Regions from separate parts of the Neobacillus pocheonensis genome, predicted to be linked through region 4. Evidence: riboswitches for the same ligand, from Rfam matches in the RefSeq annotation. Region 4 holds a riboswitch; each other region holds the start of a gene.

Region 1 (2,202 bases), on a different contig from region 4:
AATATGGAACGCTTCCATCAGGAGGGAGCTTTTCAACATTCGCTCCGAGATTGATTGGCTCATTTGGAAATAAAGGCGACATTTTCGCAACCATTCCTCCCTCAACGGTAGGATCTGGTTCTGGATAACTCTGCTTATCTGTTAGGTAGGGTAATTCATATTCGTGGGCAAATACAGGGATTTGCCAATGATTCACCAGTTCAATAATCGCACCGACATGGTCGAAATGTCCGTGTGTGAGAATAATCGCCTTTGGTCTGCTTCCAGCACCAAAACGCTCCTCTGTAACCGAAATGATTTCATCAGAGGAACCAGGCATACCTGCATCAATCAATACAAACTCTTTGGATTCCGGATTGCCAACTAAACAAATATTAACAATCTGAATGGTGTGACAATACAAATCTGGCAAAACAGATACCCCAACTCCACTGCCAATAGAGGTAGCCGGAATGAATTTATAATCATCTCCATAAGATAACTCTTTATCCATTAAAAATGAACTCCTTGTCATTTGATAAATGGTTCTTGAGTAGTTTTTTCCCAGCGTACAGTAAATATTCTTGTTACAAATGTATAAACAAAATAAATTGTTAAAATATTTTAATTAATTATATTGACTAATCCCTATTGGTATAGTAGGATTAACCTCATCAACAATCAAATATCGCTTATCTAGAGCGGCTGAGGGACTGGCCCGTTGAAGCCCGGCAACCTGCGATTGAAAGGTGCCAATTCCAGCAAAATGTTATTCATTTTGGGAGATAAGGTGTTTTACATATGTAAAGACGCCTTTCCTCGATGGGAGAGGCGTTTTTGTGAAAAGGGGGGCGAATTATCTGAAACCATCAGAATGGCAAGAAATTGCTTCGCATCTTGAGCAAATGCTTGGCACCTTAAAATTTGGTTCCATCACCCTAGTGGTTCAAGATGGCAAGGTAATTCAAATTGAAAAAAATGAAAAAGTACGTCTTCAATCAAATAAACGCGCTGACTAGAAAACTAGAGGCGGTCTCAACCATAAATGGATGGAAGACTGCTTTTTTTGTAGACTGAGAGGAGGTTTTTAAGCTATGACAAGTACAGTTACTTATGAAAATTGGAATCAGATTTCAGATTCATTTTCAATAGAAGATGAAACAAAGGGAGCTCGCGGTGTTTTAGAGTGGGCCTATAACAATTATTCAGAAGAGAAAATTGTTTATGCTTCCAGCTTTGGAGCCGAAGCAATTGTTTTAATCGATATCATTCATCAAGTGAAACCGGATGCCCATATCGTTTTTCTTGATACGGGACTGCATTTTTTAGAAACCTATGATGTCATCGATAAAATCCAGGCCCGTTTCCCAACTTTAAATATTGAAAAGAAACAGCCTGCTCTTACATTAGATGAACAATCTGCACAGTATGGGTCAGCCTTATGGAAAAGAGATCCAAACCAATGCTGCCAAATTAGAAAAGTAATTCCGCTTAGGGAAACTCTGACGCAAAAAGAAGCTTGGATTTCAGGTCTTCGCCGCGAGCAGTCACCAACGAGGCAAAATACACAATTTTTAAACAAGGATGACAAATTTCAAAATATCAAAATTTGTCCGTTAATTCACTGGACATGGGATGAAGTTTGGGATTATATCCGTGCGAAAGACCTTCCATATAACGAATTGCATGACCGTAATTACCCAAGTATCGGGTGCTTCCCTTGTACCCAGGCTGTAAGTGCAAACGGTGATTCCCGTGAAGGGCGCTGGTCAGGAAGTAGTAAGACTGAGTGCGGTTTACACTCATCATAAGGAGGGGGTTCTAACGCTTACAGTCGTTGCTGTTACTATCGGATTGTTTTTTGCAGTGAATATCGGTGCCAGTGGTGCGGCGGCGTCTATGGGAATTTCATACGGTGCCGGTGTGGTAAAAAAACAGCTGGCCTTGCTCCTGTGCGGAATCGCTGTTTTTCTCGGCGCCTGGCTTGGCGGCGGAGAGGTAGTCAAAACCATTGGCAGCGGGATTGTTCCAAGCAAAACCTTTACAGATTCCATTGCCTTAATTGTTTTGGCTTCGGCAGCGTTGTCGTTGTTTTTAGCAAATACATTTGGGATCCCGCTTTCCACCAGTGAAGTAGCAGTTGGTTCTGTGGTTGGTGCAGGGATTGTCTACCAATCTGTTTTCGCAGGAAAGCTTTTGTGGATTGCCATCTTTTGGCTTTTA
Region 2 (2,202 bases), on a different contig from region 4:
ACTTTCAAAGAGGTGGGAAACTTGAAATTGAAAATTACTTGTCTCCAAATGGATATCGCGTTTGGTAATCCTGAAAAAAACTATCAATCAGCAGATTTGCTTATTAAAAAGGCAATGGCAAATAAACCAGATATTATTGTTCTTCCTGAATTATGGACAACGGGGTATGATTTGACACGACTAAATGAAATTGCAGACATCGGCGCCAGCCAAACCATACAATTCCTCCAAAACGCAGCCAAGAAACATCACGTTCATTTTGTCGGCGGGTCCGTCGCCAATCAAGGAGAAAGTGGCGTGAAAAACACGCTTCTCATTGTAAACAATGAAGGTCAACTCATTCATCAATATAGCAAACTCCATCTGTTTAAACTGATGGATGAGCATCTCTATTTAGAAGCTGGTAACGAAAAAGGGTTATTTAGACTGGAGGACCAGCCATTTGCTGGTGTTATTTGTTATGACATCCGTTTTCCAGAATGGATTCGTACCCATACATCGCATGGCGCTGAAGCCCTGTTTGTCGTTGCAGAGTGGCCAGCGGCCCGTTTATCTCATTGGCGATCACTATTAATTGCAAGAGCCATTGAAAATCAATGCTTTGTGATTGCTTGTAATCGATCAGGGGCTGACCCAAAAAACCAGTTCGCCGGACATTCTATCGTTATTGACCCATGGGGCGAAATTATTGCTGAAGCAGGAGAAAAGGAAGAAATCTTAACAGTGGAGATTGAACTTGGTTCTGTAAAAGAGATTCGTAAATTGATTCCCATTTTTGAAGATCGAAAACCTGAAAACTATAAATAATTTTCAAAAAGTATTGACACTAATCTTTTTATCCTGTTATAGTACTAATCAGATTGAATAATTAAAAAATTAGATACTCTTATCACGAGCTGGCTGAGGGATTTGGCCCTTTGAAGCCCAGCAACCGACCATCATACCATTTTTTAATGGGGCGAATTAATTCGCTTAGGGTGAAATCCCCTAAAGGCACGGTGCTAATTCCAACAGAAGGATTTCTTTCTGAAAGATAAGAGGTGCGATAGACTTGTATGTCATCAAAGCCTCTTTTAAACAAGAAAGAGGCTTTTTTAGCGCAATATGGCGCAATCAAAGCCTCCAAAAAAAGGAGAAAAAAAGAATGAGTCTATTAAAACAACAAACCTATCAACCGTTAACTGAAACCGCTGCAATTAAACTAGCCTTAAGTTTAAATATTTTTACTAATAGTGCGGAGCTAACTTGCAAGGAAATCGGTGATGGCAATCTTAACCTTGTATTTCATATCGTGGATGAAAAGAATAAGAAAAGCATTATCATCAAGCAGGCTCTCCCTTACGCAAAGGTTGTTGGAGAAAGTTGGCCTTTAACCCTAAAAAGAGCAAAAATTGAAGCAGATGCATTAAAAACGTTTGGAGAGATTGCCCCAAATTATGTACCAAAGGTTTATTACACGGATGATGTACTCGCAGTAACAGTAATGGAGGACCTGTCTCACCTTTCAATTGCAAGAACGGGCTTTATTAAGGGGGAAACCTACCCGTTAATTTCTCAACATCTTGGCGAGTTTCTTGCTAAAACTCTATTTTATACATCGGATTACGGGTTAGGACCTGGTGCAAAAAAAGCAAGAGTTCATCAATTTATTAATCCTGAGCTTTGCAAAATTACGGAAGATTTAATTTTTACTGATCCATTTTATGATGCAGAAACAAATAACTTCGAAGCAGGATTAAGAGGAGCAGTCGAAGGACTTTGGCAGGACGAAGAATTAAAGCTGCAAGTCAATATATTGAAAAAGGCATTTTTAACTGATTCAGAGGTACTTCTTCATGGTGACCTGCACACAGGAAGTATTTTTGCAGATAATTCGGAAACAAAGGTAATTGATCCCGAGTTTGCCTTTTACGGACCGGCGGGATTTGATATTGCACAAGTATTTGCCAATCTTCTTTTCCAGGTCATTGTGAATGTTCCTAATCGTGAGACTTTTATCAATCACATTGAAACAGTTTGGAATGTTTTTGAAGAGGAGTATACTCATTTATGGGAAATAGAAAATAAAGAACCTCTAGCAAAAACAGCAGAATTCTTAAAATTTAATTTATCTAAATTTTTCGAAGACGCAATTGGATTTGCCGGCTGTGAATTAATCAGAAGAACAATCGGCCTAGCCCATGTTGCTGATTTAGATAGTAT
Region 3 (2,202 bases), on a different contig from region 4:
CAATGGCAGGTTCATATTCGCCGAGGATTGAAAAATAAAAAATCGTTTCTTGTTGTTTGACTAGCTTCTCTAAATCCTTTTTTGAAGCCTTGATGACAAATACTCCTTTTGAGACTTCATCAATCCAAGTAATTGAAGGATTGGAATAAGTTTTTGCCAGCCCAGTTACTAACCAAAACTCTTTTGGCTGCACTTTACTTTGCTCAACAGCGGCTGATGCAGTTGATTTGAAACTTCTTTTTATTGCATCGTTTTGGCTGACGTAAACCAAATCTTCAATAACCGCACTTGCTGTAGGAAACATCCCTGCTCCAGGGCCCTGAAGGGTGATTCTGCCAACAATATCCGAATGAAGACTAACAGCATTCTCAACGCCTTCTACATGATAAAAAGGATTCTCATTCCCGACAAGTACCGGTTTAACTGTTCCCTTTATTTGACTTCCTTCTTTACTAATACTTGCAAGATGTTTAAATCTTAAGCCTAATTTTTCGGCTGCTCCGATTAATTCACTTGTGATGGATGTAATCCCTTCACGTTCAACCTCCTGCCAATTCGGTTCTTCCCCAAAAGCAATTCGGCTGAGAATCATCGTTTTGTAAAAAGCATCAAAACCCTCGACATCATTGGTTGGATCTGCTTCGGCATAGCCATTTTTTTGTGCTTGTAATAAGGCTTCTGCAAATGACCACTTCTTATCTCTCATTTCAGTAAGAATGAAATTTGATGTTCCATTTAGAATTCCTTGAATTTGCTGAACGCGGTTAACCTTTAAAAGTTGTCTAAGCGTTTGAATCACCGGAATTCCTCCGGCAACTGTGGCCTCAAATCCTACCGAGACGTTATTTTGTTCTGCAAGCTCAATCAGTTGTTTTCCGTGGTGTGCAAACATTTCTTTATTGGCTGTAATAATGTGGCAGCCCCGCTCGATTGCTTTTTGCAAAATTGTAAAGGTTGGCTCCCTATTTACAATCGCTTCAATTACAATATCCAGTTTTGGCAGGCGAAGTATCTCTTCAAAGTCTGTTGTTACTAATACTTCTTTATGAATGTTTCTTTCTCTCTGTTTATTTTTAATTAGAACAGCCGCCACTTCCACCTTTTTACCTAAAGCGGACTCTAATTCTTCCGCGTGAGATTGAATTGTCCGATAAACTCCTTCACCAACCGTACCAAAACCTAAGATTGCCACCTTTACTACAGTCATTCTTTACACCCCTTCTTTAAATGGTATGAAAATACGAAAAGCCCTCTTCATAAGAAGAGGGCACGGAATCCTCCTCTTATCTATCAGGTTTAAAACCTGCAGGAATTAGCACCTTTTCAAGGAATTCCTTGAAGGTTGCCGGGCTTCATCGGGCCATGTCCCTCCGCCGCTCTGGATAAGAGATATATAATTTTTCATTAATTTACCAAGATATAAAAAGAATGTTAGCTGAATCTTCTGTCAATGTCAATAGTTTTTTTATTAAAGCGGCAATAACGCAATGGTATCCATTGCACTTATTTTTTCAATCATATTGAGCCATTCCTGCGGCTTATTTGGCAGCACGGAATAGTAGGTAGTTAGAAAATCTTTTACTAGAGAAGCTGGCACTTCATCAAGCTCTTCATTAGTGGGCATAAAGCATAAATCCAGTCCTGAAACAGCTTCACCATTATTTTCCCATGAAGGGTGAACATAAGAAAGATTTAGTCTTTTATAGCCTAAATGGGAAAGGACTTCCCTGCGAACATAAGGATCCATGACCCTTACCCCTCCAAATTCGTGCTCCGCTACTCTGTATGGATCATAAATTTCGGCGAACATACCAAATAGCTCTTTTCCGTTATCCTTCGCAAGCTTTTGTAAATCCTGCAGCCTATTCTTTGCTAAAAAGCGTCCAAGACTTAGTCCCGGTTTACTGATAATAGTGAAATCAGTCATCGCAATATTCCAGTCAGGGTAATAGCGGTATTCCGTTGCTCCTACTACCTGCTCGTTATCAACAGCGACATATACACGAATACTAGGATCTTCTAATGGCTCTTTCCAAAGTTCATAATCCAAAACTTCTTCAGACGGAAAAATTTTTCCCATTAAATCATGAAGCTTTTTAAAATTTGCGTCGTCAATGCTGGTTATGCGTTTATATTCCATTTCATATATTCCCCCTTATTTATTTGAATGGATTTTTCCATTCCATGATTACTGCATTGTTG
Region 4 (2,202 bases):
CGCCCCTGCTTCTTTTCCACCCTTAATACCGAAAATAACCATAGATCCCGCACCTTTTGGCAAGTACTTTTTAGCTAAATCATAATCAGGGTGTGAAGCATGCCCTGGATAAGAGACCCACTCAACAGCGGGGTGATTTAACAAATATTCCACTACTTGATTAGTATTGGCCACATGCTCTTTCATGCGAACATGGAGAGTCTCAAGACCAAGCGTAAACAAGAAGGCATTTTGCGGACTTAAAGCTGGACCAAGATCACGTAATAATTGCACACGGGCTTTAATGATATAAGCAATGGCACCTAATGCCTCGGCATAAACAAGGTCATGATAGCTTGCATCTGGAGTAATGAAGCCAGGAAACTTTGGCGAATTCCAGTCAAACTTACCGCCATCCACAATGATTCCCCCTGTGGTTGTACCATTGCCTAAGAGCCATTTAGTTGCAGAATGGACAACAATATCTGCCCCATGCTCTATCGGTCGGCACAGGTAAGGTGTAGCAAAAGTATTATCAATAATTAACGGGACTCCGGCTTCATGTGCAATTTCCGCTACTTTTTCAATATCAAGTACGCGCAAGCTTGGATTACCAATCGTTTCAGCGAAGACGGCTTTTGTTTTTTCAGAAATAGCCGTGCGGAGGTTTTCTGGATTATCGGTATCCACAAATTTCACTTTAATTCCGTATTTAGGGAGAGTAACGGCAAATAAATTATAGGTTCCGCCATAGAGATTAGATGCTGCGACAATTTCATCGCCTGCTTCAGCAATATTCAAAATGGCGAGTGTAATGGCAGCCATCCCGCTTGCGACTGCTAGGGCGCCAACACCGCCTTCTAATAAAGCTACTCTTTCTTCAAAAACCGTGGTTGTCGGATTGTGAATACGTGTATATATGTATCCCGGTTCTGCTAAGCTAAACAAGTTGGCTGCATGTTCTGTGCTTTTAAATTGATAGGCATTGTTTTGATAAATCGGAACTGCACGTGCACCTGTCACTGGATCTGGAGCTAAACCGCCATGAACACTTAATGTTTCAAACCGATATTTTTTTTGATTTTCAGCCATTAGTCCCACTCCCTTTTAAAATAAATAACCCCCGCTTCAGTAAGAAGAGGGGGTCTCTCTTCTTATCTTCCAGAGCTTGGTCCGCTCTGCTGGATTTAGCACCGTGTTGTTGTCAAACCGGTTGCCGGGCATCATTGGGCCAGTCCCTCCGCCACTCTTGATAAGATTGATTTTTTAATTGGTAGAATATTCTATTTACATATTACCTGATCGTTAATTCCGAGTCAATACGTATGATTAAATTATTTTTGCAAAATCTTCCTGCGCCTTCGTAAGGTAAAATAGGGATTCAAGCAATAATGTGATTCTTAATGGAGTTGTTATGGTTAGTTGGAGGGTTCGTAATCTTTGCTTACCCTCGAGTAGTTGTGTCATGGCATGTAAATCGCCGCTTATTTCATATTTTGCGGGTTCATTTTGCAGGGTAAAAATGACTCCTTTTTTTATTACTAACTGGATGGATTGTTGGCTTGATACAAGGTTTACCCGTATATCTGCATCTTCAATCAATGGAAGGATATGCTCTTGTTGGCTTACTTTTTCCAGAAACTTATTGAAGGCCTCTATCATTTTCACCACTCCGGTCCAATGCTATTTCCTATACTATTCTTTCAGAAAGAGCTGTAATCCTTTTATTATTGCTCGACAGTTATTGCAGGGATTTCCTGAGAAATATGTCGAAAAACGTTCATACTTTGATAATTTCAATGTGTCCTTATCTAACGGTAAACTGGTTTGTAATGATTGTGGATACGAGGAAGGGCTTGACTCTGCGATTTTGCGAAGCGTGGAGGAAATTAAGCTGCTATTTCCAGATAAGAAAATTACTACTAATGTTGTACAGGAGTGGTGTGGGGTGGATTCAATGAAAACTATTCGGAGGGTTTTAAAGCGAAACTATTATGTTGTTGGAAAGAAAGAATATAGTTTTCTCGATTTAAAATGATACATCTACTCTGAACTTTTACGGTAACCGTTGGCTTTGCTTTTTCATTGTCACGGGCACTCTGAACCTCTCACAGTGACCGGTGGCTCTGCTTTTCTACGGTCACGGGCACTCTGAACCCCTCACAGTGACCGGCGGCTCTATTTTTTCTCTGGCACGGGCACTCTGATCCTTTCACAGTGACC

The links. Region 4 has a riboswitch for S-adenosylmethionine ahead of ABES02_RS11380 (O-acetylhomoserine aminocarboxypropyltransferase/cysteine synthase family protein). Riboswitches for the same ligand answer to the same signal wherever they lie in the genome.
Region 1: another riboswitch for S-adenosylmethionine. It lies ahead of ABES02_RS22855 (YezD family protein); the one in region 4 lies ahead of ABES02_RS11380 (O-acetylhomoserine aminocarboxypropyltransferase/cysteine synthase family protein).
Region 2: another riboswitch for S-adenosylmethionine. It lies ahead of mtnK (S-methyl-5-thioribose kinase); the one in region 4 lies ahead of ABES02_RS11380 (O-acetylhomoserine aminocarboxypropyltransferase/cysteine synthase family protein).
Region 3: another riboswitch for S-adenosylmethionine. It lies ahead of ABES02_RS09770 (homoserine dehydrogenase); the one in region 4 lies ahead of ABES02_RS11380 (O-acetylhomoserine aminocarboxypropyltransferase/cysteine synthase family protein).

What each region holds. Positions count from the first base shown of each region.
Region 1 covers NZ_JBCNAD010000044.1:26,076-28,277, reverse strand. Annotated here, with positions in the region: gene ABES02_RS22860 (MBL fold metallo-hydrolase) at 1-493, opposite strand, end outside; SAM riboswitch class I at 669-771, shown strand; gene ABES02_RS22855 (YezD family protein) at 885-998, shown strand; gene ABES02_RS22850 (phosphoadenylyl-sulfate reductase) at 1,074-1,790, shown strand; gene ABES02_RS22845 (inorganic phosphate transporter) at 1,765-2,202, shown strand, end outside.
Region 2 covers NZ_JBCNAD010000038.1:137,403-139,604, reverse strand. Annotated here, with positions in the region: gene ABES02_RS20955 (carbon-nitrogen family hydrolase) at 22-807, shown strand; SAM riboswitch class I at 884-1,040, shown strand; gene mtnK (S-methyl-5-thioribose kinase) at 1,145-2,202, shown strand, end outside.
Region 3 covers NZ_JBCNAD010000019.1:29,099-31,300, forward strand. Annotated here, with positions in the region: gene ABES02_RS09770 (homoserine dehydrogenase) at 1-1,207, opposite strand, end outside; SAM riboswitch class I at 1,281-1,389, opposite strand; gene ABES02_RS09775 (GNAT family N-acetyltransferase) at 1,469-2,140, opposite strand; gene ABES02_RS09780 (GNAT family N-acetyltransferase) at 2,160-2,202, opposite strand, start outside.
Region 4 covers NZ_JBCNAD010000020.1:258,953-261,154, reverse strand. Annotated here, with positions in the region: gene ABES02_RS11380 (O-acetylhomoserine aminocarboxypropyltransferase/cysteine synthase family protein) at 1-1,071, opposite strand, end outside; SAM riboswitch class I at 1,131-1,238, opposite strand; gene ABES02_RS11375 (hypothetical protein) at 1,309-1,641, opposite strand.